DNA from 3 places in the Mesorhizobium sp. 113-1-2 genome. Region 2 is predicted to be linked to each of the others. Evidence: predicted binding sites of a transcription regulator. Region 2 holds the regulator's gene; each other region holds the start of a gene.
The links. Region 2 encodes PhoB, which activates phosphate uptake and scavenging genes when phosphate is short. Its sites were predicted from a motif close to TGTCATNNANCTGTCAT; they were not measured.
Positions count from the first base shown of each region.

Region 1: a site for PhoB is predicted at 7,878-7,894, ahead of JN279_RS38725 (PhoX family protein). Genes of this name have one in related genera too.
Region 3: a site for PhoB is predicted at 6,164-6,180, ahead of JN279_RS02480 (DUF1045 domain-containing protein). Genes of this name have one in related genera too.

Region 1 is NZ_AP023242.1:4,484,276-4,494,649, forward strand. Features, by position in the region: gene cckA (cell cycle histidine kinase CckA) at 1-1,787, shown strand, start outside; gene JN279_RS21680 (purine-nucleoside phosphorylase) at 1,878-2,591, shown strand; gene JN279_RS21685 (ribbon-helix-helix domain-containing protein) at 2,689-2,994, opposite strand; gene JN279_RS21690 (VOC family protein) at 3,220-3,615, shown strand; gene JN279_RS21695 (Twin-arginine translocation pathway signal) at 3,694-4,224, shown strand; gene JN279_RS21700 (GMC family oxidoreductase) at 4,273-5,844, shown strand; gene JN279_RS38720 (PhoX family protein) at 5,908-6,795, opposite strand; gene JN279_RS38725 (PhoX family protein) at 6,797-7,822, opposite strand; gene JN279_RS21710 (hypothetical protein) at 7,953-8,360, opposite strand; gene urtA (urea ABC transporter substrate-binding protein) at 8,704-9,984, shown strand; gene urtB (urea ABC transporter permease subunit UrtB) at 10,081-10,374, shown strand, end outside.
Region 2 is NZ_AP023242.1:1,599,117-1,609,490, reverse strand. Features, by position in the region: gene JN279_RS07750 (ATP-binding cassette domain-containing protein) at 1-527, opposite strand, end outside; gene JN279_RS07745 (sugar ABC transporter permease) at 542-1,873, opposite strand; gene xylF (D-xylose ABC transporter substrate-binding protein) at 2,019-3,059, opposite strand; gene JN279_RS07735 (ROK family protein) at 3,323-4,573, shown strand; gene phoB (phosphate regulon transcriptional regulator PhoB) at 4,586-5,275, opposite strand; gene phoU (phosphate signaling complex protein PhoU) at 5,295-6,002, opposite strand; gene pstB (phosphate ABC transporter ATP-binding protein PstB) at 6,028-6,831, opposite strand; gene pstA (phosphate ABC transporter permease PstA) at 6,828-7,679, opposite strand; gene pstC (phosphate ABC transporter permease subunit PstC) at 7,683-8,666, opposite strand; gene pstS (phosphate ABC transporter substrate-binding protein PstS) at 8,735-9,790, opposite strand; gene JN279_RS07700 (PAS domain-containing protein) at 10,324-10,374, opposite strand, start outside.
Region 3 is NZ_AP023242.1:538,448-548,821, reverse strand. Features, by position in the region: gene JN279_RS02515 (ABC transporter permease) at 1-521, shown strand, start outside; gene JN279_RS02510 (ABC transporter permease) at 518-1,486, shown strand; gene JN279_RS02505 (SMP-30/gluconolactonase/LRE family protein) at 1,489-2,370, shown strand; gene JN279_RS02500 (hypothetical protein) at 2,474-2,689, opposite strand; gene JN279_RS02495 (COG4280 domain-containing protein) at 2,686-3,441, opposite strand; gene phnN (phosphonate metabolism protein/1,5-bisphosphokinase (PRPP-forming) PhnN) at 3,620-4,249, opposite strand; gene JN279_RS02485 (alpha-D-ribose 1-methylphosphonate 5-triphosphate diphosphatase) at 4,246-5,385, opposite strand; gene JN279_RS02480 (DUF1045 domain-containing protein) at 5,417-6,124, opposite strand; gene iolB (5-deoxy-glucuronate isomerase) at 6,277-7,089, opposite strand; gene JN279_RS02470 (DUF3329 domain-containing protein) at 7,094-7,312, opposite strand; gene iolE (myo-inosose-2 dehydratase) at 7,356-8,273, opposite strand; gene iolD (3D-(3,5/4)-trihydroxycyclohexane-1,2-dione acylhydrolase (decyclizing)) at 8,356-10,206, opposite strand; gene JN279_RS02455 (bifunctional 5-dehydro-2-deoxygluconokinase/5-dehydro-2-deoxyphosphogluconate aldolase) at 10,240-10,374, opposite strand, start outside.

The DNA of each region.
Region 1 (10,374 bases), 2.9 Mb from region 2:
TGCCGGATATCGTTGCCGGTGACGGCATGGCGCTGGTGCGCTCGGTCAAGGCCGACCCTGGCACAACGCGCAACGCGGTCATCGATCTCGACCTGACGACGATGTCGGGGCAAGCGTTGCCAGTGCGCTTCATGCATCGCGTTTCGGCCAGCCGAGAAGGTATCGGCGGCCCGACGCGCACGATCGTGCTCAACCGCACGCAGGGCGAGGATGCGTCGGCCGATCTGCGCGCCTCGGAAGTGCGCTTCACCCGCTTCTTCAATTCGACGCCGATGGCGATCGCCGGCGTCGATGCCAGCGGGCGCATCCTGCGCACCAACGCGCCCTTCCTGTCGCTGTTTGCCTCGGTCGTCGACCGGGACGCCGTGGATCGCCGCGTGCGGCTCGACACGGTGATCCATGAGCGTGAGCGGCCGGCCTTTGCCGCAGCATTCGAGAAGGCCCGGCAGCGGCAGGCCGACATCGAGCCGATCGACACCGTATTGCCCGGCAACGAAGACCGGCACATCCGTTTCTACGTCAACGCCGTCGCCGACGGTACCGGCGGCGAGGGTGCCGAGGAATCGGCCATCGTCTACGCCGTCGAGACGACCGAGCAGAAGGCGCTCGAAGGGCAGATGGCGCAAAGCCAGAAGATGCAGGCGGTCGGCCAACTCGCCGGCGGCATCGCCCACGACTTCAACAATGTGCTGACCGCCATCATCATGGCGTCGGACCTGCTTTTGACCAATCACCGGCCGTCGGATCCGTCCTTCCCCGACATCATGAACATCAAGCAGAATGCCAACCGCGCGGCTTCGCTGGTCAGGCAGTTGCTGGCCTTTTCGCGCAAGCAGACGCTGCGGCCGGAAGTGCTGAACCTCACCGACGTGCTCGCCGATCTCAGGATGCTGCTTGCCCGCCTGGTCGGCAACGACATCAAGCTGAAGATCGACCACGGCCGCGACCTGTGGCCGGTCAAGGTCGATATCGGCCAGTTCGAGCAGGTGGTGGTCAATCTGGCGGTCAACGCGCGCGACGCGATGCCTGCCGGCGGTGATCTCACCGTGCGCACCCGCAACGTCACCGCCGAGGAGTGCAAGACCTTCCCCTATCGCGAACTCGCCGTGGCCGACTATGTCGTGGTCGAGGTCGAGGACACCGGCAGCGGCATCGCGCCTGATGTACTGAAGAAGATCTTCGAGCCGTTCTTCACCACCAAGGAGGTCGGCAAGGGCACGGGCCTTGGCCTGTCCATGGTCTACGGCATCATCAAGCAGACCGGCGGCTTCATTTTCTGCGATTCCGAAGTCGGCAAGGGATCGACCTTCCGCATCTTCCTGCCGCGTCACATCGCGGAAGCGAAGAAGGCAGCCGAACCCGGGGACGCGCCGAGCGCTGTGCCGGTCAAACCGGTCGACAGCACCAAGGACCTGTCGGGGTCAGCCACGGTGCTGCTGGTCGAGGACGAGGATGCCGTGCGCATGGGTGGCATGCGGGCGCTGACCTCGCGTGGCTATACGGTGCATGAGGCGTCCTCGGGCGTCGAGGCGCTGGAAGTCTTCGAAGCCCTGGGCGGCAAGGTCGACATCGTCGTTTCGGACGTGGTGATGCCTGAGATGGACGGGCCGACCCTGCTTGGCGAGTTGCGCAAGCGCCAGCCGGATATCAAGTTCGTGTTCGTCTCCGGCTATGCCGAGGACGCCTTCGCCAGGAACCTGCCGGCCGACGCGCATTTCGGCTTCCTGCCGAAGCCGTTTTCGCTCAAGCAATTGGCGACGATCGTCAAGGATATGCTGGAGTCCTAATTTAGCTTTCTTCGATGGTCCGCCTTGCGCAGCGCCCCGACAACGCCATGATTGCGGGTGAAACGGCAAGCGGGCTTGGGGGAGCAGCGGTTGACGCCACATATCGAAGCAGCCAAGGGTGACTACGCCGATACGGTGCTGTTGCCGGGTGACCCGCAGCGCGCCGAATGGATGGCGCGGACATTTCTGGAGGCGCCACGCTGCGTCAATCGCCGGCGCGGCGCGCTCGGCTTTACCGGCCTTTATCGCGGTCAGCCCATCAGCATTCAGGCGACGGGCATCGGTGTTTCATCGTTCCTGATCTATGCTCATGAATTGCTTGACTATTATGGCGCCCGAACATTGATCCGAACCGGTACCTGCGGCGGCCTGAGCGCCGAGGCCAAGCTGCGCGGCCTGGTGATCTCGCAATCGGCACGGCCGGAAAACACCGACAGCGGTCAGGTCTTTGGCCTTTACCAAGCCGATGCCGGCCCGGATCCGGGCCTGCTCGCTTGTGCACTGGCCAAGGCAGCCGAACTCGGCATCGACCACCACGCCGGCCTGACAGTCTGCACCGACATATTCTACCATCCTGAGGTGCGCGCTCGCTACGCCGAAGCAAGGGCGCTCGGAGCCCTGGCCGTGGATATGGAAACCAGTGCGCTCTACCGCATCGCGGCACATTTCGGCGCGAGGGCCCTGTCGCTGCTGACCGTCGTCGACAGTCTGGTTACCGGCGAACAGGCCGATTATTCCGAACGCCAGGCGCTTTTCGCCGATATGAGCCGGCTGGCACTCGAAATCGCGGCGGAAGGGCGCTAGAGCGTTTCACCGTTTCACGGAAACGGCGAACCGCTCTATCTCTTTGTTTTGACGCAATTCCCTAGGGAAAACCGCTCACACTTTTCCCGCAATTGCTCTAGGCGGCTTCCTGCTTCAGCGCCATCCGCTCGTCCATGCTGGGTCGGTGGCCGCGCAGATAGAGCGCGCAGGTGGTGCGCAGCATGGAGGCGAAATTGGGGATTTCGCCGTTGATCTCGATGGCTTCATCGTACAGCTTCGAGATGAATTTCGGCGTCGTCAAGTTCTGGCTTTCGGCGATTTCGTCCAGCAAGGCCCAGAACGTCGCCTCGAGCTGGATGCTGGTCGAATGTCCGTCGATGCGAATCGACCGGTTGATCTGGCGATAGCCTTCCGGATCCTGTGCGGCAAACACTCTGCACATCGTAACCTCCCGTTTTTGTTGGTCTTGGGCGTCGACGGGGCCATCGGCGCCTTTGATCACTGCCTGCGATTTCATCTTCGACCGGACGGTCGACGACGGCAATCGGACTTTCGTCCTTAGATGGGACGACCATTTCCGATCTTATACGTGGTAATCGGCTGCCACCACCTTTCTTCGCTGGCGCGCATAATCATCCTCCATAGCGCGAGACCTGCGGAGTTTGATTTGGCAAAGGCGATCCACACCATGATCCGGGTTCTCGACGAGGCCCGGTCCATCGATTTCTACAGCAAGGCGTTCAGCCTGGAGATCGCCCAAAGGCTGGATTTCGAGACTTTTACGCTGATCTATCTCAGCAATGCCGACACACCTTTCGAAGTCGAGTTGACCGTCAACAAGGGTCGGCAGGAGCCTTATGCGCTTGGCGACGGCTATGGCCATCTCGCGGTCTCGGTCGCCGATCTCGACAGCGAACACGATCGCCTCGGCGCGCTCGGCCTCAATCCGAAGAAGATCGTCGAGTTCAACCGCGACGGTTCGCTCATCGCCCGCTTTTTCTTCATCGAGGATCCTGACGGCTACAAGATCGAGGTTCTGCAGCGTGGGGGACGTTTTCAATAGGGGACAACCGGCCGCGCGGACCAGCGCGGCGCCAGCAACGGCACCCCAAGGGTGCGAACAGCAAGCAGGGAGGAACAAATGGTCACGATCTATGAGAGGAAGCCCGGCCTGTCACGGCGCGAGCTTCTCAAACGCGGTGGAGCGGGCGCATTGCTCGTCATTTCGGGCAGCGCCATCATCAGCCCAGAGCACGCCTGGGGGCTGGAGACCTCGGCGCTGAAGCCTGAGACGATGGCGACGCTGATCCAACTGGCGCGCGACATCTATCCGCACGACCAGGTGCCGGACAAATATTACGCCATCGCCGTCAAAAGCCATGACGAGACAGCCGCCAAGGATCCTGCCCACAAGGAGCTGATCGAGAAGGGCATTGCCGAACTCGACAAGAAGGCCGGCAAGAGTGGTTATCGCGGGCTCGGCTGGGAAGAGCAGCGTGTGGCGTTGCTCACCGAGATCGAGAAGACGCCTTTCTTCCAGGCGGTGCGCGGCGGCCTCGTCGTCAGCCTCTACAACCAGAAAGAGGTGTGGCCGATCTTCGGTTACGAGGGCGAGTCCTATTCCAAGGGCGGCTACATCGCGCGCGGTTTCAACGACATCGAGTGGCTCTGAGCCGCTCTGTCCGCAACCGCTTTTCGACCGATCTCATGGGAGGAAACCATGGCAGCACAATTTGATCTCAAGAACGATGGCGTGGTCGTCATCATCGGCTCCGGTGCCGGCGGCGGCACGCTCGGCAACGAACTGGCGCAGAAGGGTATAGACGTCGTCATACTCGAGGCGGGCGCCCGCCACGAATATGAGGACTTCATCAATGACGAGTGGGATTCGTTCGCCCAGCTCGCCTGGAAGGACAAGCGCACCACATCCGGCGACTGGCGGGTCGCCAAGGATTTCCCGAATCTGCCGGCCTGGATCGTCAAGTCGGTTGGCGGCTCGACCACGCACTGGGCCGGCGCTTCGCTGCGTTTCCAGGAGCACGAGTTCAAGGCGGCAACGACCTACGGTAAGGTGAAGGGCGCAAACCTTCTCGACTGGCCAGTGACACTTGCCGAAATGGAGCCCTATTACGCAAAGGCGGAAGCCAAGATGGGCGTGACCGGCACCAATGACTGGCCGAGATTGCCCGGCAACAACAATTTCAAGGTGTTGAAGGCCGGCGCCGACAAGCTCGGCTACAAGGAATGTCACACCGGCAACATGGCCATCAACTCGGTCGAGCGCGACGACCGCAATTCCTGCCAGCAGACCGGATTCTGCTTCCAGGGCTGCAAATGGGGCGCCAAATGGTCGACGCTCTACACCGAGATCCCGAAGGGCGAGGCGACAGGCCATCTCGAAGTCCGGCCGGACGCCATGGTGATCAAGATCAACCACGACGCCAGCGGCAAGGTGACCGGCGTCGTCTATGCCGACAAGGACGGCAAGCTGCAGGAGCAGAAGGCCCGCATCGTCGCGGTGGCCGGCAATTCGATCGAGAGCCCGCGCCTGCTGCTCAATTCGCAATCAGCCAAGTTCCCGCATGGCCTCGCGAATTCGTCGGGGCAGGTGGGCAAGAACTACATGCGGCATACCACCGGTTCGGTCTACGCGATCTTCGACAAGCCTGTGCATATGTATCGCGGCACCACCATGGCCGGCATCATTCGCGACGAGGCGCGGCATGACCCGTCGCGCGGCTTCGTCGGTGGCTATGAGTTCGAGACGCTGTCGCTTGGCCTGCCGTTCATGGCCGCTTTCCTCAATCCGGGCGGTTGGGGGCGCTCCTTCACCACCGCGCTCGACCATTACGACCACATGGCCGGCCTGTGGATCGTCGGCGAGGACATGCCGCGCGAGGAGAACTGCATCACGCTGCATGCCGACGAGAAGGACGAGCACGGCATGCCGATCGCCGACGTGCATTTCGACGACCATCCGAACGACACGGCGATGCGCAACCATGCCTACAAGCAGGCCACAGCACTTTACGACGCGGTCGGCGCGACGCGCACCTTCCCGACGCCGCCCTATCCCTCGACCCACAATCTCGGCACCAACCGGATGAGCGAGAAGGCGGAGGACGGCGTCGTCAACAAGCATGGCCAGACGCACGACATCAAGAACCTGTTCGTGTCGGATGGCAGCCAGTTCACGACGGGCGCCGCCGAAAACCCGACCTTGACCATCGTGTCGCTGGCGATCCGCCAGGCCGACTACATCGCCGCGCAGATGTCGGCCAAAACCATCTGACCTCCCGGCTGCCTGCTGGCGCGGGACCCAAACGGGTTCCGCGCCTTTTTTATGCTGGCCGCCTCAGGCGCCTACCGGCTGTCCATCCCTGCGGCGGATGGCGACGACCGACGGCCGCGGCGGCTGGCCGTCCTTGAAATCGGGCCACAGCGACTGTGCCTTGTCGAGCGTTTCGGCATCCTCGGAGGGATGCTGGACCGAGAGGAACAGCGTCGTGCCATCCGGCGTGAAGCAAGGGCCGGTCGCCTCCGCGCCATGCGGGCAGGTGAACAGCAGCTTCGGCAGGCCGCGCGCTGCGCCTTCCGTGTCGACGCCATAGACGCCGTCCGGCAGGTCGAAATCATTGGCGCCGTCGGTCGCCACCCATAGCCGTCCGGCCGGATCGAAGGTGATGTTGTCGGGGCAGACGAACCAGCCATTGTCCGACGTGTCGGGGTGGAAGGTTGCACCGACTTTCGCATCCTTGGGATTGCCGCAGAGCACGAACAGGTCCCAGGCGTATTTGTCGGCGGTGTGGTCGGCGTCGCTGCCGCGGCCACCCGGCGGGATCAGCTCGACAATGTGGCCCCAGAGGTTTTCGGGCCGCGTGTTGGCCGGATTGACCTTGGATTCGTCGCGCTTCTTGTTCTTGGTCATGACGGCGTAGACGCGGCCGGTGACCGGATTGGTCTCGATGTCCTCCGGCCGGTCCATCGGGGTTGCGCCCAGCGCGTCGGCGGCGAGGCGCGTTTTCAGCAGTACCTCAGCCTGATCGGCAAAGCCGTTCTCGGCGGTGAGCTTGCCCTGGCCGTGAACCAGCGGCAGCCAGGTCATGGAACCATCGGCGTCGTAACGGGCAACCGAGAGCACGCCGTCGTCCAGGAGGCCGTTGCTGGAAGCCGGGTTCGCCTTGTCGTAAGCCTTGTTCGAGACGTAGCGGTACATGTATTCGAAATAATCGTCGTCGCCCATGTTAGACGACGACGCGGCCGTCCTTGTTGAGGACGACGGTCGACGCCTCATGCGACATGCGGCCAAGGGCCGTGCGCTTCACCGGCTTCGACTTGGGGTCGTAAGGGTCGATCTCGACCACCCAGTCGAAGCGGTTCGGTTCGTTCGGCTCTTTGTCGATGTTGAAGCGGTCATGGAAACGGCCACGGCCATAGATGTCGGAGCCATCAAAGCCGTAGCGCTCGAGAATGTCCGCGGTCGGCGCCTTTTTCGGGTCGCCACCGAACAGGTCGGAAACGCCTTCCTCGCAGGTCAGAACGGTGCCCCAGGGCGTAAAACCGCCGCTGCAATTGTAGCTGGTGCCGAGCACCTTCGTGCCGGTCGCGTCAGCGGACGTCTTGAGCAGCGCATGGCCGGCCACCGGTCCGGAAACAGTCATCTCGGTGTTGGCGGTGATGCGGCGGTTGAGCGGGCTGTCCTCTACGGTTTGCCACTTGCCGTCCTTGAGCATGATTTCGACGATCGAATGGCCCATCGCCGCCAGGCCGAGATCGACCTGTTCCTTGTTCATCGTCTTGCCGGCGTTGTCCTCGGTCATGCCGGGGAACATCACATTGGGTGAGATGTACTCGTTGTTGACGCAGAGCAGGCCATGGTCGGAGTTCACCGAACCCTTGGGCAGCGGCAGGAAGGCGATGTAGTCGCAATTATAGCCGAAGCGCTTGTCCTGTTCGTCGGCCGAGACTTTGTTGCCGTCGAAGTCCGGCAGGCCGGCGACAAGCGGATCACCCCAGCGTGCGACGATCGTTGTCTCATAGCCCTCGGCGGCGGCGTGGGTCTTGTCGTAGACGCGCTTCAGCTCGGGAAAGCCGAGTGTGGAAAGTGCCGCAGCCGCATGTGTTTCGCCGGCAAACAACGAGCCGACAAAGCTGCCGCCGGCGATCAACGCACCGGAAGCGAGGCTGCCCTTCAGCAGGGACCGGCGCGAAACGCGCTCGGCGATGATGTCGCGAATGACAGGGGAGGATGAAGACGGGAAGTCGGCCATGTGTCTGCCTCTCGATGTGGATGGGTGACGGCGCACCGCTGCCTACCCAGCTTCGGCAACATCCAGATGACATGGGAAGGCGGACACGGCTTGCGGGCCGTGTGGAGGCCGCACCGTTGCCGGGGAAGGCCTACGGATTGCCTCCGCGCGTGCAGGTCGAGGCGGTGAAGGCGCCGTCAGGTTGCTTCATGATGATGTCGAAGGAGGGCGGGCTCTGGCCATCCAGCGTCGCCTGGGTCATCGACAGCGAGTTGCCGCCGGCGGTGTAGCCGCCGAGCGGTCCCAGCCAGGAGATCTCGCCGTTTGCATTCATCTGATAGTTGTAGGCCTGCTGGGCGGATCCGAAGGTGACAGGGCCTGTATAGACGTTACCCTTGATGGTGATGTCGCCAAGATTGAGGAACATGCCGAGCAGGTAGACTTCGCAGTGATACGTGCCGTCGGGCATCTTGCCGTCGCTGAAGTCGGCCCGGGCGCCGCCGGTCGCCGCCGCCAGAAGCACTATGCCGACAAAAATGCGTGAAATCAGGGATGCCATGACGTCGCTCGGTTGAGCAGCGAGCTTGCCCCATTTTTGCGCTGTGCCGCAATATTTGTTGTCCGCGGCATGCGCTCGCGGGTCAAAATATAGGCATTTGGCGAAATTGGGCGAAAATTAGGCAGATGCCTTCTCCGCTGCGCAAATTTCCCTCAACCAATTTTTAACCAGCTCTCTTTCGTTTGTTCAGTCTAATATAATAACACGCTGATAATGTTTGTCTATTTGCCGATTTTCAATATCCCGGCGGCGGTTGGCATGCGGGTTGCATTGTATTGTTGCGGTGCAATCAACCAGCTTGGGAGTCTTCCGCATGAGGGGTAATTTCTCGACAATAACAAAAATGTTTTCGGCGAGCGTGGTTGCCGCCGGCCTGCTGATGTCGGCTCCCGCCAGGGCGGCCGACGACACGATCAAGGTCGGCATCCTCCATTCGCTGTCGGGGACCATGGCGATTTCGGAGACGACGCTGAAGGACGCCATGCTGATGCTCATCGATGAGCAGAACGCCAAGGGCGGCCTGCTCGGCAAGAAGCTCGAAGCCGTCGTCGTCGACCCAGCCTCCAACTGGCCGCTGTTCGCCGAAAAGGCACGCGAGCTGATTTCGAAGGATAAGGTCGCGGCTGTGTTCGGCTGCTGGACCTCGGTGTCGCGCAAATCGGTGCTGCCGGTGTTCTCCGAACTCGACAACATCCTGTTCTATCCCGTCCAGTATGAGGGCGAGGAAAGCGAACGCAACGTGTTCTACACCGGTGCCGCGCCCAACCAGCAGGCGATTCCGGCCGTCGACTATCTGATGAGCAAGGATGGCGGCTCGGTGAAGCGCTGGGTGCTGGAAGGCACCGACTACGTCTATCCGCGCACCACCAACAAGATCCTGGAAGCCTATCTGAAGTCCAAGGGCGTCGCGGCTGAAGACATCATGACCAACTACACGCCATTCGGTTTCTCCGACTGGCAGACCGAAGTCTCGGCGATCAAGAAGTTCGGCTCAGCTGGCAAGAAGACCGCCGTCGTCTCGACCGTCAACGGCGACGCCAACGTGCCGTTCTACAAGGAACTCGGCAACCAGGGCATCAAGGCCGAGGACATCCCGGTCATGGCATTCTCGGTCGGCGAGGAAGAGCTTGCCGGTCTCGACACCAAGCCGCTGGTCGGCCATCTCGCCGCCTGGAACTATTTCGAGAGCGTCAACACGCCTGAGAACAAGAAGTTCATCGCCGACTGGCACAAGTTCATCAAGAACAACAAGCGCACCACCAACGATCCGATGGAAGCCCATTATATCGGCTTCAATATGTGGGTGAAGGCGGTCCAGAAGGCCGGCACCACCGATCCGGACAAGGTCATCGATGCCATGATTGGCGTTTCGGTGCCGAACCTGACCGGCGGCTATTCGACGATGATGCCGAACCACCACATCACCAAGCCGGTTCTGATCGGTGAAATCCAGGCCAATGGCCAGTTCGAAACGGTTTCGAAGACACCTGGCCTGGTGATGGGCGACGAATGGTCCGACTACCTGCCGGATTCCAAGGACCTGATCTCCGATTGGCGCAAGCCTTTGTCCTGCGGCAACTTCAACGTTGCCACCGGCAAGTGCGGCGGCAAGGGAACGAACTGATCCTCCCAGGGCTGACTTAGTCAGACCGCGCGCGTCCGGACGGTTTCCTCCGCTGTCCGGACGCTCAATTCAACCTTAAAGGGTCGCCTAAAGCCCATGAGTCTGCTCCGCACGATTGGCCTGATGCTGTTGTTCCTGCTGGCGACGCTGTCGTCTTCGGGCGCTGCGGAAGCCGATCTGCGTGCCATCATCGCCAAATTCGCGACAGTGACCGACTTTTCCGAGACGGGAGCTGTCGTTCAAGAGTTGACAGCCACGGGCGATCCGGCTGTCGAACGGCCGCTTGCTGCATTGGCGGACGGCAATCTTTACATCCGCACGGCCGACTCGATGGTGTTTGTCGGTAAGGAAGGCGACGAAAACGTGCAGCTTTTTGACCCGCTGAGCGGC
Region 2 (10,374 bases):
AGGATGCGGGCGTTGAACAGGATTGCGCGCGCGATCGCCACCGATTGCCGCTGTCCGCCAGACAGCTTGATCACCGGCTCCTTGAAGCGCTGGAAGCGCGGATTGAGCCGGCCCATCACCTTGCGCGCCTCGGCCTCCATCGCAACGTCGTCGAGCGTGCCCCAGCCGGTCATCAGCTCGCGGCCGAGGAACAGATTGGCGGCAGCGTCGACATTGTCGGCCAGCGCGAGTGTTTGGTAGATCGTCTCGATACCGTATTTCTTGGCGTCGCGCGGATTGGCGATCGAAGCCTCCTCGCCATTGACGAAGATCTGGCCGCCGTCGCGCTTGTAGGCGCCGGACAGGATCTTGATCAGCGTCGACTTGCCGGCGCCGTTATGGCCGAGCAGCGCCACGACCTCGCCGGGGAAAAGATCGATCGAGGCATCGTCGACGGCGCGAATGCCGCCAAAGGCGATCGAGATGTTGCGCATGTCGATCAGCGGCGTGCCCATGGGGGCGGTTGCGGGAGCGGTTTTGTCGGTCATGATCGTTTTTCCCCCTAAACCCGCTTGCGATAGACGGTGTCGAGCCACACCGCGATGACCAGCACCGCGCCGACCACGATGCTCTGCAGCGGCGAGTCGATGCCGAGCAACACCATGCCCGACTGCAATGACTGCATCAGCAGCGCGCCCAGCATGGCGCCCAGCACCGTGCCGGCGCCGCCGGCGAGCGACGTGCCGCCGATCACAGCGGCGGCGATGACCAGAAGCTCGTCCAGCGTGCCCAGAGCATTGGTCGATGCGTTGAGCCGGGCCGACGAGATCGCCGCGCTGATGGCGGCCAGCACGCCCATGATCATGAACACCTTCATGGTTACCCAGCGTGTGTTGATACCGGCGAGTTCGGCCGCCTCCGGATTGCCGCCGATGGCAAAGACATAGCGGCCAAAACGCGTGCGCTTGGTGATGAAGGTCATGATGATGCCCACCGCCACCGCCATCAGCACCGGTATGGCAATGCCATGCGCGATGAACAGCCCGCCCTCGGGAACGGTAATGCCGTTCTGCTGGGCGTACTGGCGCACGATGCCGATCGGCCATGGATAGGAATTGGCGATCCAGACGGCGCCAAGGATAGCGGCGCAGGCAACCACGCCGAGCAAGGTCTCGGCCCAAACGGGACGCAAAGGAAAGTGGAACCGCTTGCGCTGCGACCTGCCGTTGAGCAGCATGAAGGCGACCGCCACGCAGGCGACCACACCGACGATCCAGCTGGCGGTGGCGCCGATCGAGCCGCGCGGTCCGCCGCCCATCAACTGAAAGGTTGTGTCGAGCGGCGCGACCGTGCGCCCGCTGGTGATCAACCACGCCATGCCGCGCCAGACCAGCAGGCCGCCCAGCGTCACGATGAAGGCCGGAACCTCCATATAGGCGATGATGAAGCCCTGGAATGCACCGATCAGGAGACCAAGCACCACGCCGGCCGTCAGCGCGATGATCCAGAGCCAGGGATTTCCAAGCTGGAAACCGATGACGCGGATGAGGAATTCAGCCTGCGCCACACCCATGATCATGCCGATCACGCCTTCGACGGATCCGACCGAGAGGTCGATGTTGCGCATGACGATGACCAGCACCATGCCGGTCGCCATGATCGCGACCGAAGAAGTCTGCACCGACAGGTTCCACAGATTGCGCGGCGTCAGGAAAAGCCCACCCGACAGGATGTGGATGCCGACCCAGATGACCAGCAGCGCACCGACCATGCCAAGCATGCGCGTGTCGAGTTCTGTAGCCTTGAGGAACCGTCCAACGGCGCTGAGTTCGGATGCACGCGCCTTGTCCGCCGCCGTGCTGCCGACCGGTTGATTAGAGGTCGTGTCGGTCATGCTATCCTCCCACCGGTTTACCGTCTGGCGCGGATGCCGGAACATGGATGCTATTTGCTTTCCGCAGTCATTTGAAGCGGGAAGCCCCTTGAGAAACGCCGCGGCTTATGGGCCGCGGCGTCGATATCGAACAGTATTGCGCCGTTTAGTTGCAGGCCGCGACGCTGCCGGCGGCGACGCCCGCGCAGACTTCGTCCTTCTTGATCCAGCCGGCGTCGATGACGACGTTGAGATTGTCCTTGGTGATGGCGACCGGGGTCAGGAACAGCGACTTGACGGTGTTGCCGCCAGGCGTCGTGAAGTCCTTGACACCGGCGATGTCGGTCATCTTCTTGCCGTCGGCCAGCTGCGAAGCGATCTCGGCGGCGTTCTTGCCGAGTTCGCGCGCGTCCTTCCACACCGACACGGTCTGGGTGCCGAGCGCGATGCGGTTCAGCGCGGCATGGTCGCCGTCCTGGCCCGACACCGGCACGGTGCCGGCGAGACCTTGCGCCGTCAACGCTGCGACGACGCCGCCGGCGGTACCGTCATTGGCCGCGACGACCGCGTCGACCTTGTTGTCGTTGGCGGTCAGGAACTGTTCCATGTTCTTCTGGGCGTTGGCGGGCAGCCAGCCGTCCGTATAGGCCTCACCGACATTCTTGATCTTGCCGCTGTCGATGGCCGCCTTGAGCACTTCCATCGAGCCCGAGAACAGGAAATCGGCGTTCGGATCGGCGCCCGAGCCCTTGATGAAGACATAATTGCCTTCCGGCTTGGCCTTGAACACCGCAGCAGCCTGCAAGCGGCCGACTTCCTTGTTGTCGAAGGTCAGGTAGAAGACGTCCTTATTCTCGATCAGGCGGTCATAGCCGACGACCGGAATGCCTTCGTCCAACGCCTTCTGCACGGCCGGGCCGATGGCCGAGGCGTCCTGCGCCAGGATGATCAACGAATTGGCGCCCTGCGAGATGAGGCTCTCGACATCGGTAAGCTGCTTGCCGGGATTGGACTGTGCGTCGGCGGAAATGTACTTGTCGCCGGCGGCCTCTATCGCCTTCTTCATCGCGGCCTCGTCAGTCTTCCAGCGCTCTTCCTGGAAGTTGGACCACGAAACGCCGATGACCTTGTCCTTCGCCTGCGCGACCGACGCAAGCGTCAGCGACATGGCGACACCCGCCAGGATGGCGGCTGTGAATCTCTTCATGATATTCCTCCCTGCGCCGCGTATGGCGCGACCAAACTGGCCCTAAGGCCGGCACAGAGGCCCTATTTTTTCGAGCCTCGAAAAAACACTGATCCAACACCGGAACGCTGTCAACAACGATTCTGATGGATTTTGATGTCCCCGCGAATTTTTTTCGAGCCTCGGAATAAATAAATGACAGGACGGGCCGCTTCTGCCAGTATTTGACCGTGTCGCATGCGGCGTTCGAGGAACCGCGGCGACCGGGGAGGATGTGGGAAAACATGTCGGTCGGAATCCGTCACGACGATCTGCGCCGGCGCAACCGCGCCATGGTGATTGCGGCCGTGCGCCGGGCCGGCCGGCCCTCGCGCACCGAGATCGCCGCGACCACCGGCCTCAGCCATTCGACCATATCGGCGATTTCCTCCGATCTGATCGGTGAAGGCATCCTGGCCGAAGGCAAGCCGAGCGAGGCCGGCTCGCTGAAGCGCGGCAGGCCGCAGGTCGGCCTCGGCCTCAACCCGGAGGCCGCGGCCGTCATGACCGTGGTGCTGTCGCTGAATTTCCTGTCCGTCGCCGTCATCGACTATGCCGGCCAGGTGGTCTCGGAGGAACAGCGCCGGCTGGACACGCTGACCATGTCGCGCGAAGCGCTGATCGGCGAATGCGTCGCCATCGTGCGGCGGCGCCTCGAGGATCCCGATATCGACGTGCGCAGCGTCGCCCGCATCGCGCTGGCGATCCAGGGCATCACCGACACCGAGGCCCGGGCGATGCTGTGGTCGCCGATCACGCCGCAGACCAACATCGCCTTCGCCGACATACTCGAGGCCGAGTTCGGCATCCCCGCCACCATGGAAAACGACTGCAACATGATGGCGGTGGCGCTGCGCTGGCGCGATCCCGAGCGCTATCGCGACGACTTCATCGCCATCCTGCTTTCGCACGGCATCGGCATGGGCCTGGTGCTGAAGGGCGAGCTGTTCACCGGCACCCATTCCTCGGGCGGCGAGTTCGGTCACATGATCCATCGGCCCGGCGGCGCGCTCTGCCGCTGCGGACGCCGCGGCTGCGTCGAGGCCTATGCCGGCAACTACGCCATCTGGCGCAACGCCAGGCAGCTTGGCGAGGACACCGAGCCGGTCGCCGACGTCAGCGACGCACAGATGCGGGCACTCGCCGCCACCGCACGGGAAAGAGACGGGCCTGAGCGAGAAGCCTATCGCAAGGCCGGCGAGGCATTGGGCTATGGCCTCGGCAGCCTGTTCGCGCTGATCGATCCCGCGCCCGTCGCCATGGTCGGCGTCAGCGCCGCCGCCTTCGACCTGATCGAGCCGGCATTGCGCGAGGCGATCGCGCAGACCGCCGGCGGCCAGCACTCGAAATCGATTTCCTTCGACACCGAACCGAACGAACTGCCGCTAATCCGCGAAGGTTGCGCCATGCGCGCGCTGACCTTCGTCGACCAGGAGATTTTCGCGCCGGGCGTGCAGGCGAAATCAGGCCTTGCCGTAAAGAAAAACGTAGCCTGAATCAGGTTACGCTCAATCCTCGCGGATCGCGTAGCCCGCCCCGCGAATGGTGCGGATAACGTCCGGCATGCGGCCATTGTTGACCGCCTTGCGCAGGCGGCCGACATGCACGTCGACGGTGCGCTCGTCGATGTAGATCGTCTCGCCCCAGACATTGTCGAGCAGCTGGCTGCGCGAGAACACGCGGCCGGGATGGCGCATCATGAATTCGAGCAGGCGGAACTCGGTCGGCCCAAGCCGTATCTCGCTCTTCTTGCGATAGACCCGGTGCGATTCGCGGTCGAGCACGATGTCGCCGACCTTGAGCACGCTGGACAGCACTTCCGGCTTGGCGCGGCGCAGCAGCGCCTTGACTCTTGCCATGAATTCCGGCGTCGAAAACGGCTTGACCAGATAGTCGTCGGCGCCGGTGGAAAGTCCACGTACACGGTCGCTTTCTTCGCCCCGCGCGGTCAGCATGATGATCGGCAGCCGCTCGGTCTCGGGCCGCATTCGCAGGCGCCGGCAGAGTTCAATGCCGGACACCGCAGGCACCATCCAGTCGAGCACCAGAAGGTCGGGCACGTTCTCCTGCAGCCGGATTTCGGCTTCGTCGCCGCGCGGCACCACCTCGACCTGGTAGCCTTCGGATTCCAGATTGTAGCGGAGCAGCACCCCAAGCGGCTCCTCATCCTCCACCACCATGATGCGTGGCGCGATCATCGACTGGTTACCCCTGCGCTCAGGCCGCCGGCGCTGACATCGCCGTCTCGTCCTGTTTTGGACGATTGGCGGGCAGCTGCGTGCCGGTCAGGACATAGTACGCATTCTCGGCGATGTTGGTCACGTGGTCACCGATGCGTTCGAGATTCTTGGCGCAGAACAACAGATGCGTGCAGGCCGTGATGTTGCGCGGGTCCTCCATCATATAGGTCAGCAGTTCACGGAAGACGGAGGTGTATTTGACGTCGATACGTTCGTCGTCGGCGCGCAACTTCGCCAGTGCGGCGGCATCGCGCGCCGCATACTCCTCGATCACGCCCTGCACCTGGATCAGCACCAGCTGCGCCATGGCGTCGATGGAATGCGACAGGTCGCGCGGTGTGGCGCTGAGGCCGACGGTGCCGACGCGCTTGGCGATGTTCTTGGCAAGGTCGCCGATGCGTTCGAGGTCGCCGGCCATGCGGATCGAGCCGACGACATGACGCAGATCGTCGGCCATCGGTTGGCGCTTGGCGATCAGCGTGATGGCACGGTCGTCGAGTTCGCGCTGGCGCGCGTCCATGATCGCGTCGTCGGAGACCACGCGCTGGGCCAGCGCATTGTCGGAATTCAGCAGTGCCTTGGTGGCGCCGCCGACCATCGAGCCGGCGAGGTCGCCCATGTCGCTGATCAGCCTGCTGATCTGTCCGAGATCCTCGTCGAAGGCTGCGACTGTGTGTTCGGCCATGATCCTGGTCCTCGTATGCGTGCGATCAGCCGAAGCGGCCGGTGATGTAGTCTTGCGTGCGCTTCTCGCGAGGCGACGTGAAGATCTTCTCGGTTTTGTCGAACTCGACCAGTTCGCCCAGATACATGAAGGCGGTCTGCTTCGACACGCGCGCCGCCTGCTGCATGTTGTGGGTGACGATGACGATCGTGTAGTCGGCTTGCAACTCGTCGATCAGCTCCTCGATCTTGGCGGTCGAGAGCGGGTCGAGCGCCGAGGCCGGCTCGTCGAGCAGGATGACTTCCGGCTTCACCGCCACGGTGCGGGCGATGCACAGCCGTTGCTGCTGGCCGCCCGACAGGCTGAGGCCGCTGGCGTTGAGCTTGTCCTTGACCTCGGTCCACAGTGCCGCGCGCTTCAGCGCCTGCTCGACACGGCCGTCCATCTCGGCCTTGCTGATCTTCTCATAGAGCCTGACGCCGAAAGCGATGTTCTCGTAGATCGACATCGGGAACGGCGTCGGCTTCTGGAACACCATGCCGATCTTGGTGCGCAGCAGATTGAGGTCCTGCGAGCGGTCGAGAACGTTCTGGCCGTCGAGCAGCACCTGGCCCTCGGCGGTCTGCTTGGGATAGAGCTCATAGATGCGGTTGAAGACGCGCAGCAGCGTCGACTTTCCGCAGCCCGAAGGGCCGATGAAGGCGGTGACGCTGCGCTCGGGCAGCGACAGCGTGATATCCTTCAGGGCCTTCGACTGGCCATAGTAGAAGTTGAGGTTCTTGACCTCGATCTTGGCCTTGGCCACCGCCTCGGCGGCGATCGTCATGTCTGGAGACAACATCTGGCTCATTTGTCCTCTCTGCGTCCGGTCAGGCTGCGCGCAAAGATGCTGAGCGCGAGAACCGTCAGTGTGATGATGAGTGCACCGGTCCAGGCCAGCTGCTGCCATTCCTCGTAAGGGCTGAGAGCGAACTGGAAGATGGTGACAGGCAGGCTGGCCATCGGCGCGTTGAGATTGCTCGACCAGAACTGATTGTTCAGCGCCGTGAAAAGAAGCGGTGCGGTCTCGCCGGAGATGCGCGCGATCGCCAGCAATATGCCGGTGACGATGCCGGAAAGTGCCGCGCGGTAGGCAACCGAGCGGATGACCACCCAGCGCGGTGCGCCGATCGCGGTGCCGGCTTCGCGCAGGGCGTTGGGCACCAGATTGAGCATGTCCTCTGTGGTGCGCACCACGACCGGGATGACCAGGATGGCAAGTGCTACGGCACCGGCGATCGCCGAGAAATGCCCCATTGGCCGCACCATCAGCTCATAGACGAACAGGCCGATGATAATCGACGGCGCCGACAAAAGGATGTCGTTGATGAAGCGAACCACGGTGGTGAGCTTCGAGAAGCGGCCATATTCCGCCATATAGGTGCCGGCCAGCACACCGATCGGCGTGCCGACGATGATGCCGATGATGGTCATCACGATGCTGCCATAGATGGCGTTGAGCAGGCCGCCGGCATCGCCGGGCGGTGGCGTCATTTCCGTGAAGACCGAGAGGGACACGCCGGCGAGGCCCTTGTAGAGCAGGGCGCCGAGGATCAGCGCCAGCCAGGCAAGGCCGATGCCGGCGGCGACGACGCACAGCGTCATCATCACGCCATTCTTGCGCTTGCGGCTCAGGTGAAGCGATGCGGCTGTCGACATCGGTCAGGCTCCGGTGCGGGCGTCAATGCGCATCAGCATGTAGCGGGCGATGGCAAGGATCAGGAAGGTGATGACGAACAGGATCAGGCCGAGCGCCACCAGCGAGGAGGTGTAGAGATCGCCGACCGCTTCGGTGAATTCGTTGGCGATGGTCGCCGAGATCGTCGTTGCCGGCGCAAACAGCGATGTCGAGATGCGGTGCGCGTTGCCGATGACGAAGGTCACCGCCATGGTTTCGCCGAGCGCACGGCCGAGCGCGAGCATGACGCCGCCCATGATGCCGATGCGCGTGTAGGGAATGACGACCCGGCGCGTGACTTCCCAGGTCGTGCAGCCGATGCCATAGGCCGATTCCTTGAGCACCGACGGCACCGTATCGAAGACGTCCTTGGTGATCGAGGTGATGAAAGGCAGGATCATGATGGCCAGGATCATCGCCGAGGTCAGCAGGCCGATACCGTAAGGAGGGCCGGCGAACAGGCTGTTGAGGCCCGGAATGCCGTGGAAGACGCTGATGATGAAAGGCTGCACCGTCGTCTGCAGGAACGGCGCCAGCACGAACAGGCCCCAGATACCGTAGATGATCGAAGGGATGCCGGCCAGCAATTCAACCGCCATGCCGATCGGGCGCCGCAGCGGGCGCGGGCAAAGCTCGGTGAGGAAGATGGCGATGCCGATGCCGAGCGGCACGGCGATCAGGATGGCGATGGCCGAGGTGATGATGGTGCCGTAGATCGGCGCCAGCGCGCCGAACTTCTCGGTCACCGGATTCCAGCTTTCGCTGGTCAGGAAAGAGAAGCCGAAGGTCGACAGAGCTTGCCAGGAACCGGCTACCAGCGAGATCGCAACACCACCGAGCAGGACCAGAACCAATATGGCTGCGGCGCGGGTCATTCCGTGGAAGATCGAATCGGTCAGCGCGAACCGTCGAACGGTGGCGTCGCGCGAACCTCTAACGGCTGGCAAGGCTTCCTGGACAGCGCTCATGTCAAGCTCGGCTCTTTCAAGTTGATGGGAAAAGGAGCGCCGCGGGCGCGGCGCTCCTTCGGAGGATATTACTCGCCGGCGTAGACGGGCTTGCCGTCGGCCTGGATGTCGGCCTTCCACGAAGCCTTGATCAGGTCGACGACGCTGTCGGGGATCGAGACGTAGTCGAGCGCCTTGGCGGTTTCCTTGCCGTCCTTGTAGGCCCAGGCAAAGAACTTCAGCGCTTCGCCGGTGGCAGCGGCATCATCCGGAGCCTTGTGGATCAGAACCCAGGTGGAGGCAGCGATCGGCCAGGTGGTGTCGCCAGGCTCGTTGGTGATGATGACGTTGAAGTTCTTGGCAGTCTTGAAGTCGGCATTCGAAGCGGCAGCGCCGAAAGATTCGAGCGACGGCTCGACGACCTTGCCGGCTGCATTCAGCATCTTGGAGTAGGACAGGTTGTTCTGCTTGGCATAGGCGTATTCGACGTAACCGATACCGCCGTCGGTCTGCTTGACGGTGTTGGCAACGCCTTCGCTGCCCTTGGCGCCGACGCCCGTCGGCCATTCGACGGCGCTGTCCGAACCGACCTTGTCCTTCCAGTCCGGCGAGAGCTTCACCAGATAGTTGGTGAAGTTGAAGGTGGTGCCCGAGCCGTCCGAGCGATGCACGACGGCGATCGCGGTCGACGGCAGGGTGAGGCTGGGGTTCAGCGCCTTGATCGCGGCATCGTCCCAGGTGGTGATGGCGCCGAGATAGATCTGGGCGAGGGTCTTGCCGTCGAGAACGAGTTCGCCCGGCTTGACGCCGGTGAGGTTGACGATCGGCACGATGCCGCCCATCACCATCGGGAACTGCACGAGGCCGTTCTTTTCCAGATCGGCGTCGGACATCGGCTTGTCGGTGGCGCCGAAGGTCACGGTCTTGGCGATGACCTGCTTGATGCCGCCGCCGGAGCCGATCGACTGGTAGTTGAGGCCGATGCCGGTATCCTTCTTGTAGGTGTCGGCCCACTTGGCGAACACCGGATAGATGAAGGTCGAGCCGGCGCCGGAAAGGTCAGCTGCCATTGCTGCGGAAAGGGTGAAGGTAGACGCTGTAGCCATTGCAATCGCAACGACCGCTGAGCGGATGAAATGTCTCATGTGGCCTGCTCCTGTTCGGAAGATGGTCTCTCGGCGCCATTCCTAACCAGCGCCCGCTGAGGCCAATAGACTTGGATTATTACAGTCGCATGACAGTTTCATGTCAGCCCGGTAACGCGTCGCCGGCACTCGAAAAGGAGGCGGCGTCGGGCGGTTGCGGCCCGATCCGAGTTTGCCGCGGGAATCAGGGGCTTGAGCCATCCGCCGGCTGCAGCCGCCGCCGGATTCGGCGGGGCTTTCCCAGGTGAAGAAAATCCGGACGGGAGCGCGTTGCTCAAGGCCAGAGCGTGTCGTGGCCGGGCCATCGCCAAAAACAGGTCCGTTGGGGTAGGTTGACGCTGTCTCTTGCCGGCGGTCGCTGCTCCCGCCCGTAACTGCAAGGGCGGAATTCGATTTTGCTATTGTTCCGGCTCGGCGCCGCCTTTGGTATGGTGCGATCGCACCATAGGCATTGCACGCAGGGGTAGCAGCAAATCGGCGATTGATTCCCTCGGCTTGCCTCTTCCGATCCTTGGGACCGGGCGACGCGGGTGCTATCCCGCGTTGCGCTGGACCTGGCGGCCGGCGCCGAGCCAGCGCTCGAC
Region 3 (10,374 bases), 1.1 Mb from region 2:
GCGTTCCCGGCTGGTGGGTCGGCTTTGCCTCGGCGCAGCTCATCGGCCTGACCAGCCCGGTCTGGATGCTGCTGGCGCTGCTGATATTCTGGTGGTGGTTCCGCGCCACCCGGGTGGGCATCGCCATCCAGGCGACCGGCTCCAACGAAAAGTCGGCCTTCCTGTCCGGTGTCTCGATCACAAGGGTCAACCTCATCACCTATGGCCTGTCCGGCCTGTTCGCGGCCGGTGCGGCGCTGTTCTTGGTGACGCAGACCGGCGCCGGCTCGCCGACCATCGGCAAGGATTACATCCTGCCTTCGGTCGCGGCGGCGGTCATCGGCGGCGTCAGCCTGTTCGGCGGCCGTGGCCATCTCGCTGGCACGCTGATCGGCGCCTTCGTGCTGACCCTGATCGGCAATCTGGTCTTCGTCCTGCATGTGTCGAGCTACTGGCAGCCGGTCGCGTCCGGCGTTATCTTGCTGCTCTCGGTGCTGGCCAGTTCCGTCGCCGAGAAAGCCGCAAGGAACCGCGTCCAATGAGCGCCTTCCTCGCCCGCAACCGCCTCATCGTGCTCGCCTATGCCGGCATGGTCGTGCTGCTCCTGGTCACGGCCTTGTTCTCGCCGGGCTTCCTGTCGGTCTCCAACATGCGCTCGACCGTCGTGCTCGCCGCCTTCGTCGGCATCGTCGCGCTCGGCCAGACCTTCGTCATCATCGGCGGCGGCATCGACCTGTCGGTGCCTTGGGTGCTGAATTCAGCCGCGATCATCATGGCGCTGCTGTGCGGCGGCCAGGATCTGCCGCTGGTCTGGGTCATGCCGCTGCTGCTTGCCGGCGGCGCCTTCATCGGCCTCATCAACGGCGTCGGCGTCGCCCAGTTCGGCGTGCCGCCGATCATCATGACACTGGCCACCAACGTCATCCTGCAAGGCCTGATCCTGGTGCTGACCGGCGGCTCGCCGACCCCGTCGGCGCCGGCGCTGATCCAGTTCCTGTCGGTTGGGCGCATCGGCGGCTTCCCGGTTGTCGCACTGATCTGGCTGGCGCTGACCCTGGTGGCGACGCTGCTGCTCTCCAAGGCGGCGTTCGGCCGCCATCTCTACGCGCTCGGCACCAGCGCCACGGTCGCCGAATTCTCCGGCGTGCCGACCGCGCGCACCACCATCCTGACCTATGTCATCTCGGGCCTTACCGCCGCCTTCGCCGGCATGCTCTTGACCGGCTATTCTGGCCAGGCCTATCTCGGCATGGGCGACGCCTATCTGTTCACCTCGATCGCGGCGGTCGCCATCGGCGGCGCCTCCATCCTCGGCGGCAGCGGCCATTATCTCGGCACCGTCGCCGGCGCCATGGTGCTCACCATCCTCACTGGTCTTTTGCCGGCGCTGAACCTGTCAAGCGGGGCGCTGCTCATCGTCTATGGTGCGGTGATCCTGATCACCGTGTCGATCGGCAGCGAGACTTTCGCCGGCCTCGGCGGCAGGCTGCGCAGAAAGGAGGGCTGACCATGGTTCAAATCACGTGCGTCGTCGATGCCAGGGCCGAACTCGGCGAAGGCACGCTCTGGGACCCCAAGGCCGGCGTGCTGTGGTGGATCGACATCTGGAAGAAGCTGATCCATCGCTACGACCCAGCGACCGGCAAGGACGAGACCTTCGAGACACCGGAATATCTCGGCTGCCTCGGCCTGCGCGAAAAGGGCGGCCTGGTGCTGACCATGACCAACGGCTTCCATTTCTTCGATCCGGCGACGGGCACATTCGAGGCGATCGTCGATCCGGAATCCCATATGCCGAAAACGCGCTTCAACGACGGCAAGCCGGACCGCCAGGGCCGCTTCTGGTCGGGTTCGATGTTCGAGGTGCCGGGCCAGCCGATCGAATTCATCGGCGCGCTTTATAGGCTCGATCCGGACCTTTCCGTGCACAGGATGATCGACGGCATCGGCTGTTCCAACGGCTTGGCCTGGAGCCCGGATTCGAAGACCATGTATTTCTCCGACAGCCATGCCGGCGCGGTGTGGGCCTATGATTTCGACCCCACCACCGGCGACATCGAGAACCGCCGCACCTTCATCGACATGACGATGACCGGCGGCGTTGCCGATGGGGCCACCGTCGATGCCGAGGGCTGCTACTGGGTCACCATCCCGGTGACCAGCAAGGTCTGCCGCTATGACCCTGATGGCGAATTGATGCAGACCGTGGTTCTGCCGACCGACCTGCCGACCTGCTGCGAATTCGGCGGCAAGAACCTCGACATCCTCTATGTCACCTCGGCTGTGCTCAAGCGCCCGGCCAGCCACTTCGTCCGCCAGAAGAATCCTGGCGGATTGTTCGCGCTCGACGTCGGCGTCAAGGGCCTGACCCTGCCGGCTTTCAAGGGCTGACAGCGTCGCTCGGGACGCCGGCATAACCAGCCTCTTCTCGACCTTGGGCGGCGTCGTTCCGGTGACGAAACGATGCCCACGATAGCTACTATTCGGACTGTCTTTACCGATTGGTCGCGCGTGCAGCGCGGCGAACGCTCAGCAGCAGGATGGCGAGACAGCCGACCAGCAGCAGCGCGCCGCCGAGCAGCGGCGGCAGGGCCAACAGCTTCACCGCTGCTGCGACAGCGGCGACCAGCACCAGCGCCAGCAACGCCAGATTGCCGTCATCGACGAACATCCCGAAGAATTCCCTGGCGACAAGACGGATGAGGCTCATCGGGCTAGCCCGCCGGCTGATACGGGATAGGTGCTGCGCAGCCAGCGCACCATGGCAAACGACGCCAGCGCGACGATGGCGAAGATGGCGAGCAGAGCGAGGTCGGCGCCCGGCCAGTCGGCGCCGATGCCTTCGCCGGTCCAAAAGATGCCGAAGCTGGTCAGCATCAGCCCGACCACGAATTTCAGCGCATTCTCCGGCACGCGCGCCAGCGGCCGGTGGACCGCCAGGCCGATCAGCATCACCAGGATGAACGCCGCCAGCGCGCCCAGGCTGGCATAGAGCGTCTGCCCATGGGCCGCGCCGACAGCAATGACGATGAACACCACCTCGACACCTTCGAGCAGCACCGCCTTGAACGACGCCAGCCCGGCGAGGTAGTCGGCGCGGCGGTCATTGGCCTGCTGGTTGAGGGCGGCGGTCTCCTTGGAGAAGGCCGCCTCCTCGTCATGCAGCGCGATGACGCCGACGCTGCGCAGGATGGCCTTTCGCAGCCAGCGCATGCCGAACAGGATCAGCAGCACGCCCACGACGAACTGCAGCGTGGTGATCGGCACCAGCGCCAGCAGCGGCCCGAACGCCAGCACGAGCGCCGCCAGCAGCGCCAGCGCCAGGGCGGCACCGGTCAGCGCCGGGCGCCAGCTGCGCGTCACGCCGACCGCGAGCACGATGGTGAAGGCTTCGACGACCTCGACGAAAGAAGCGAGAAAGGCCGCCGTGACCGTCGAGAGGATGGGCGTCAGCGTCTGCATCGAGGCTTCCTGTCTGTCTCGTCCGACCTGGGTTTTATGAGTCGGGAAAGCGTAGCCGGAATCACTTGCGTGGTCAGCACCACATAGCGCTCCGGAGGCAGCGGGAAAGCAAGCGCCAACCGGCGGTGCTTCGAGCCAGTCGAACGCACACCCTAAGGTCCGTGCATGCACGCTTGGATCAGATCAGGCCAGACATGTCGGAGAAAGCCATCGCCTTGCGCAGCAGCTCGGCAAAGCGTTCGCCGGCCGCTTCGCGCGGGCCGCTGTTGTCGATCGAAGTGACGCCGGGGCCGGTCAGGGTCACATTGGCGCTGCGCGCCAAGCGCGCCAGCACTTCGCCACGTGACTCGCGACCGCGCATCGCCAGCCGCTCGGCCAGCACGTCGGGCGAGGCAGTGATCTCGACAATGGCCAGATTGGCGTAGCGCTCGCGCAACACCGGGATGATCGCGCGCGAAACGTTCGCCACGGCGACATGGCCATTGGCTACCGACCAGTCGACATCGGCCGGCAGGCCGTAGCGCAAGCCATGTGCTTCCCACGAAATCGCGAAGGCGCCGTCGGCCTCGGCCTCGACGAAGGCGGCATCGGCCAGCGTGTCGTGATCCTCGCTCGCGGCATCGCTCGGCCGGGTGATGACGCGGCGCACGAACTCCAGCCGGCTCTCGTCGGCGAACAGCGCGCGGGCGTAGCCGATCACCGTGTCCTTGCCGGCGCCGCTGGGCCCCACGACGGCGACAAAGACGCCATGGCGGATTGGAAACGTTTCAGCGGACAGTTCGCGCTCGATCAAGGCCGACACCATCACGCGACCCGGCGTCCCTGCCGCCAGACGGTGCGCACCACCGGAACATGGTCGTCGACGCGCACGCGCACCAGATCGGCGCGGCGGCCCTGTTCGATGATGCCGCGGTCGGTCAGGCCAACGGCTTCGGCCGGGTTCTTCGAAACCATGGCGACAGCCTGCGGCAGCGAAATGCCTTCGACCATGTCGCCGAGGAAGAAGGCGGACTGGATCAGGCTGAAGGGAATGTAGTCCGAAGACAGGATGTCGAGCAGGCCATCACTGGCCAGCGCGCGCGCCGAGACATTGCCCGAATGTGAGGCGCCGCGCATGACGTTGGGCGCGCCCATCAGCACGCCGAGGCCCGCGGCCTTCGAGGCGCGCGCCGCTTCCTCGGTGGTCGGGAACTCGGCAACGCGCACACCCTGCTCGATCGCCTCGTCGACATGGCCCGATGTGGCGTCGTCATGGCTGGCCAGCACGATGCCACGCTCATGGCAGGCGGCTGCGATCACCGCGCGGTTCGGTGCCGAATTGCGCGCCGATTCCGCCATCCGCTTCTCGCAGAACAATTTGAAGTCGCGATCGCTCAGCTTCAGCTTGCGCTGGTAGTAATAGGCATAGGTTTCGAGATTGACGAACTGGCGCTGGCCCGGCGCATGGTCCATCAGCGAGGCCAGCTTGACCCGGTCGTCCCCGTCGAAATTGGCGAAGGCCTGCAGGCAGTCCGGCGCCGAAACCTCGCAGCGCAGATGCAGGAAGTGATCGGCCCGCAAACGATCCTGCGCGACGCTGTCCTCGATCGCGTCGGCCAGCTTGCGGATATCGGCCAAGGTGAGGTCGGCATCCTCGTCCATGCCGACGCGCAAGGCGTCGAGGACGGTGGTGATGCCGGCCGTTGCCACCTGCGCGTCATGGGCAAGCACGGCGGCAATCGGGTTCCAGCGCACCTTCGGCCGCGGTGCGTAATGGCCTTCGAGATGGTCGGTGTGCAGTTCGACCAGCCCGGGAATGACATAGTCGCCGCCCATGTCCTCGCCGGTCCGGCCAGAGCCTGCATCGATGCCGGCGATAAAGCCGTCACGCAGCACCAGCGACCCCTCGACGATCTCGTCGGCAAGTACGATGCGGGCGTTGGAAAGAACGGTTTCGGCGGTCATTTCGGGCAGTCCTTGTCTGGGTAATGTTTGTTCAGGCGATTTTTCTGGCCGGGCGGCGTCCCAGCGCGTGCTGGGACAGCACCATGAACGGCGCACCGGGTTCGGGTTCGACAAACAGCGTCAGCGCGTCCACCAGCACCGGCTGCCGCAGCACGTCCGCGAACAGGCTGTCGATTGCTAGGCGAAGACGAGGGCTTTCCTGTGGCCCGGCCCGGCCGGACAGTGTCATGTGGAAGCGGAAGGTCTCGAAGACATAGGGGTAACCCCACTGGCAGAGATTGCGGAACTCGGCCGGCTTCAGCGAATCCGGGCTGCGCCGTTCGATCTCGGCCTCGGTCAGCGGCGCGCGAAAGCGGTCGAAATCGCGCACGACGTCGTCGGCGAAGCGGTTGAGCGGCGGGAACGGTCCCTCGGGCACCAGCGCGAAGAAGCTGTCGATCTGGCTGACGACGAGGCGCGGGATCGTCACAACAGGCGTCGCTTCGGCAAAATGGTCGATTGCGGCGCGCAGCGAGGTTTCCGTCTCGTTGGCCGCCAGGCGGAAGGGGGCTTTCAGCGTCGCGTGGAAGCCATAGCGGCGCGCCGAGGCGGTGTGGAAGGCAACTTCCGCCGCCGATAAATCGGCCACGGCCTCGACCGGCCTTGTCGCCGCGCCGAACGGGTCGCGGCCCAGCCAGTTGGCGGCGATCCGCGCCAGCGGTTCGTCCTGCCGGGGGGTGAAGTAGATGGCATAACGCATGGGAAGTCCTCGTCAGTCTCGCTGCCATAGGTGATTTCCATGACGGATTGACGAAGCTTTGACGGGTTTTCGATGGCAAATCGACCTGAGAAGTCCTTAGCCGACGATTTTTCCCAGCTGGACCAATGGCTTCACTCGAAAGACATCGGCGCTCAGGCCTTCATCAACCATTCGTGCTCGGGTGCATTGTGGAATTTCCACGTCCGCTTCGGCCCGGCCATGACGTTGAGATAGTAGAGATCGTACCCATGGCAGGCGGCGCAGGGGTGATACCCCTTGGGCACCAGCACAACATCGCCATCCTCGATCGCCATGGCTTCGTCGAGCGCGCGATGGCCATCCGTGTCGGCGTCTGTATAGACGCGCTGGAAGGCAAAGCCCTGCGGCGGGTTGAGGCGGTGGTAATAGGTCTCCTCAAGATAGGATTCAGCAGGCAGATTGTCCTGGTCGTGCTTGTGCGGCGGATAGCTCGACGTGTGGCCGCCGGGCGTGATGACCTCGACCACCAGCAAGGAATCCGCCGGCTTGCCTTCCGGCAGGATGTTGGTGACGTAGCGCGTGTTGGTGCCCTTGCCGCGCACCTCCTGGCCGAGATCGTCCGGCCCGATCACCCGAACCGGCAAACCACCGCCAAGGCCGGGCGCCGAGCACACCGCGAGCTCCAATTCGGTATCAGCCGTTACCGACCACTCCGATCCCTCGGGCACATAGACCGACCACGGCTTGCCTTCGAAGGGAGACATCCGCTCGCCGAGCAGGCCGAGATCCTTGCCGTCTGCCTTCGCCGTGCCCTTGCCGGTCACGAACACCAGGCAGACTTCGCGGTCGTCCGTCTTCCCCGAAGCGCTTTCGCCGGGTTGCAGCCGATGCAGGTCGAAGCCGACATAGGTCCAGCCGGCGCTTTTCGGCGTCACATGGGCGACGCGGCCATGGCCCTTGTCGGCCTTGACGAGCAGTTTCGACATCGGGTTACTCCTTCGGTTCGGCCTCGGCCGTCGCATTGTTCTCATCGGCCGGCTTGTAGAGGTAGAAGAACTGCCAGACGGCATAACCAGCAAAGCCGAGCGCGATGACGCCCCAGAACGGCGTGCCGGTGGCGAATTCGATAATCGACCAGATGACGCAGACCGCGACGACGGCGACACGCCGCCATAGCGGGCGGAAGAAGGGGTGCTCGTAATCTTTCATCGGGCCAATCTACAGCAACCTGGCTCGCCGTGAACCCATCGCATCAGGCATTCGGGAAGCCTTGCGTCTCGACCGTGTAGCCGGCGGCGGTCATCACCCGCATCAGTTCCTTGTGGCCGACCTCAGCCATCTTGAGCGGCGGGTTCTTCTTCGGGTCCTGCTCGGCCTCGACCACGAACCAGCCTTCATAGCCATAATCGGCGAAGCGTTGCACGATGGCGCCGAAATCCAGCGAGCCGTCGCCCGGCACGGTGAAGGCGCCGAGCGCCACGGCGTCGAGGAAGGACTGCTTGGTGCGGTCGAGCCCGTCGATCACGCCCATGCGCACATCCTTCACATGGACATGGCTGATGCGCTTGTGGTGGTTGTCGATGGCGCGCAGCACGTCGCCGCCGGCAAAGGCCAGGTGTCCGGCGTCAAGCAGCAGCGGAATGCCTTCGCCGGAATGGCGCATGAAGGCATCGAGCTCCGGCTCGGTCTCGACCACAGCCGCCATGTGGTGGTGGTAGGAGAGCGGCATGCCTTGTTCGGCGCACCATTCGCCGAATTCGGTCAGCCGCCTCCCATAGGCCTTCATCTCGTCGCCCGACAGTTTCGGCTTGGTGGCGAGTGGCTTCGAGCGGTCGCCCTGGATCGAGCGGCCGACCTCGCCATAGACGATGCAAGGCGCGTTGACCGCCTTGAACAGGTCGATCATCGGCTGGATGCGATCCTTGTTCCTGCCCATCTCCTCATCGACCAGCGTGCCGGAAAACCAGCCGCCGCACAGCGTCACGTCGGCCGCCTTGAGAATCGGCAGCATAACGGCGGGATCGTTGGGGAAACGCCGGCCCATTTCCATGCCGGTGAAGCCGGCCGAACGCGATTGGCGCAGGCATTCTTCCAGCGACACGTCATCGCTCAGTTCGGCAAGATCGTCGTTCCACCACGCTATGGGGGACATGCCCAGTTTGGCTTTCAAGTCGTCACTCCGGTTTCTTGTTCACCCTCCCCCTTGTGGGGAGGGTCGCTGCGAAGCAGCGGGGTGGGGGGCGGCGCCGACATCAATCGCCGACGCTCTGCATCTGGCGCTTTTCGTCATAGGCCTTGCGTGCCGCATTGACCTGGGGCCGCGCGGAGACTTCCGGCACCGCCACATCCCACCAATGGCCGCCGGCATCGGTGGAAACCAGCGGATCGGTGTCGATGACCAGCACGGTGGTGCGGTCGTTTGTCTTGGCTTTTTGCAGCGCGTTTTCCAGACCGGCGATCGACGGCACCTTTTCGGCGATCGCGCCCATGCTCGCCGCATGCGCGGCAAAGTCGATATCGGGCAGGATCTCGTGGCGCGAGTCCTTCAGGAGATTGTTGAAGTTGGCGCCGCCGGTCGCCATCTGCAGCCGGTTGATGCAGCCATAGCCGCGGTTGTCGAGCAGCACGATAGTCAGCTTCAGGCCTAGCATCACCGAGGTGGCGATCTCGGAATTCAGCATCAGATAGGAGCCGTCGCCGATCATGACGACGACCTCTTCGTCGGGCTTGGCCATCTTGGTGCCGAGCCCGCCGGCAATCTCGTAGCCCATGGTCGAGAAGCCATATTCGGCATGGTAGGAGCCGGGCGCGCCGGCCTGCCAAAGCTTGTGCAATTCGCCGGGCAGGCCGCCGGCGGCATGCAGCAGCGTCACGCCGGAGCCCATGGCGCGCTGCACGGCGCCGATCACCTGTGCATCGGAGGGGAAAGCGGCATTGGTTGAGGCCGTCACCTTGGCCGCGTCGGTCTGCCAGGCCTTCTTGCCCTTGGCCGAATTGTCGGTCCAGGCGGCTGGCGCCTTCCAGCCCTTCAGCGCGGCACCGAGTTCAGCGAGGCCCTCGGCCGCGTCGGCGACCAGCGGCAGCGCGCGGTGCTTGCCGGCATCGAAAGGCTGCACGTTCAATCCGATGATGGTCTTGCCGGAATTCTTGAACAGCGCCCACGAGCCGGTGGTGAAATCCTGCAGGCGTGTGCCGATGGCAAGCACGACATCGGCTTCTTCCGCCAGCCGGTTGGCGGCCGAGGTGCCGGTAACGCCGACCGCCGCCATGTTGAGCGGATGATCGTCGGGCAGCGAGGATTTGCCGCCTTGCGTCTCGCAGACCGGAATGCCGGCGCCTTCCACGAACTTGGCCAGCTCATCGGAGGCCTGCGAATAAAGAACGCCGCCGCCGGCGATGACCAGCGGCTTCTTGGCACCCTTGAGCGCTGCCGCAGCGGCGGCAAGCTCGTGGCGATCCGGGCGCGGCCGGCGCTGGTGCCAGACCCGCTCGGCGAAGAAGCTCTCGGGATAGTCATAGGCCTCCGCCTGCACATCCTGGCAGAGCGACAGCGTCACCGGGCCACAATCGGCCGGATCGGTCAGAACAGCCATGGCGCGGCTCAGCGCCGGGATGATCTGCTCAGGCCTGGTGATGCGGTCGAAATAGCGCGACACCGGACGGAAGCAGTCATTGACCGTCGCCGTGCCGTCGGAAAAATCCTCGGCCTGCTGCAGCACTGGATCGGGAATGCGGTTGGCGAAGACATCGCCGGGCAGAAGCAGGACAGGCAGCCTATTTACATGCGCCAGTGCCGCCGCCGTCACCATGTTTAGCGCGCCGGGGCCGATCGAAGAGGTCGCGGCCATGAAGCGGCGGCGGAAATTGGCCTTGGCATAGGCGATCGCCGCATGCGCCATCGCCTGTTCATTGTGGGCGCGGAAGGTCGGCAGCTCGTCGCGCACCTGGTAGAGCGCCTCGCCGATGCCGGCGACATTGCCGTGACCGAAGATCGCCCAGACGCCGCCGAAGATGGGCACTTTTCTGCCGCCGATCTCGGTCATCTGGCGGCTGAGGAAGCGGGTCAGCGCCTGCGCCATCGTCAGGCGGATTGTCTTGCTCATGGTGTTTTCCTCCGCAGTCCTTGTGCCGCGCCTTTATGCTGCTTTACGGCCACGCGCGGCAAGCCACGCTTCGGTCAGCTGTTCGAAGCGCGTCGCCATGTCGGCGACCGCCTCGTCATCCGACATCTTGCCGGCCAGCCATTGTTCGGCCGCGTGGACGAAGATGGT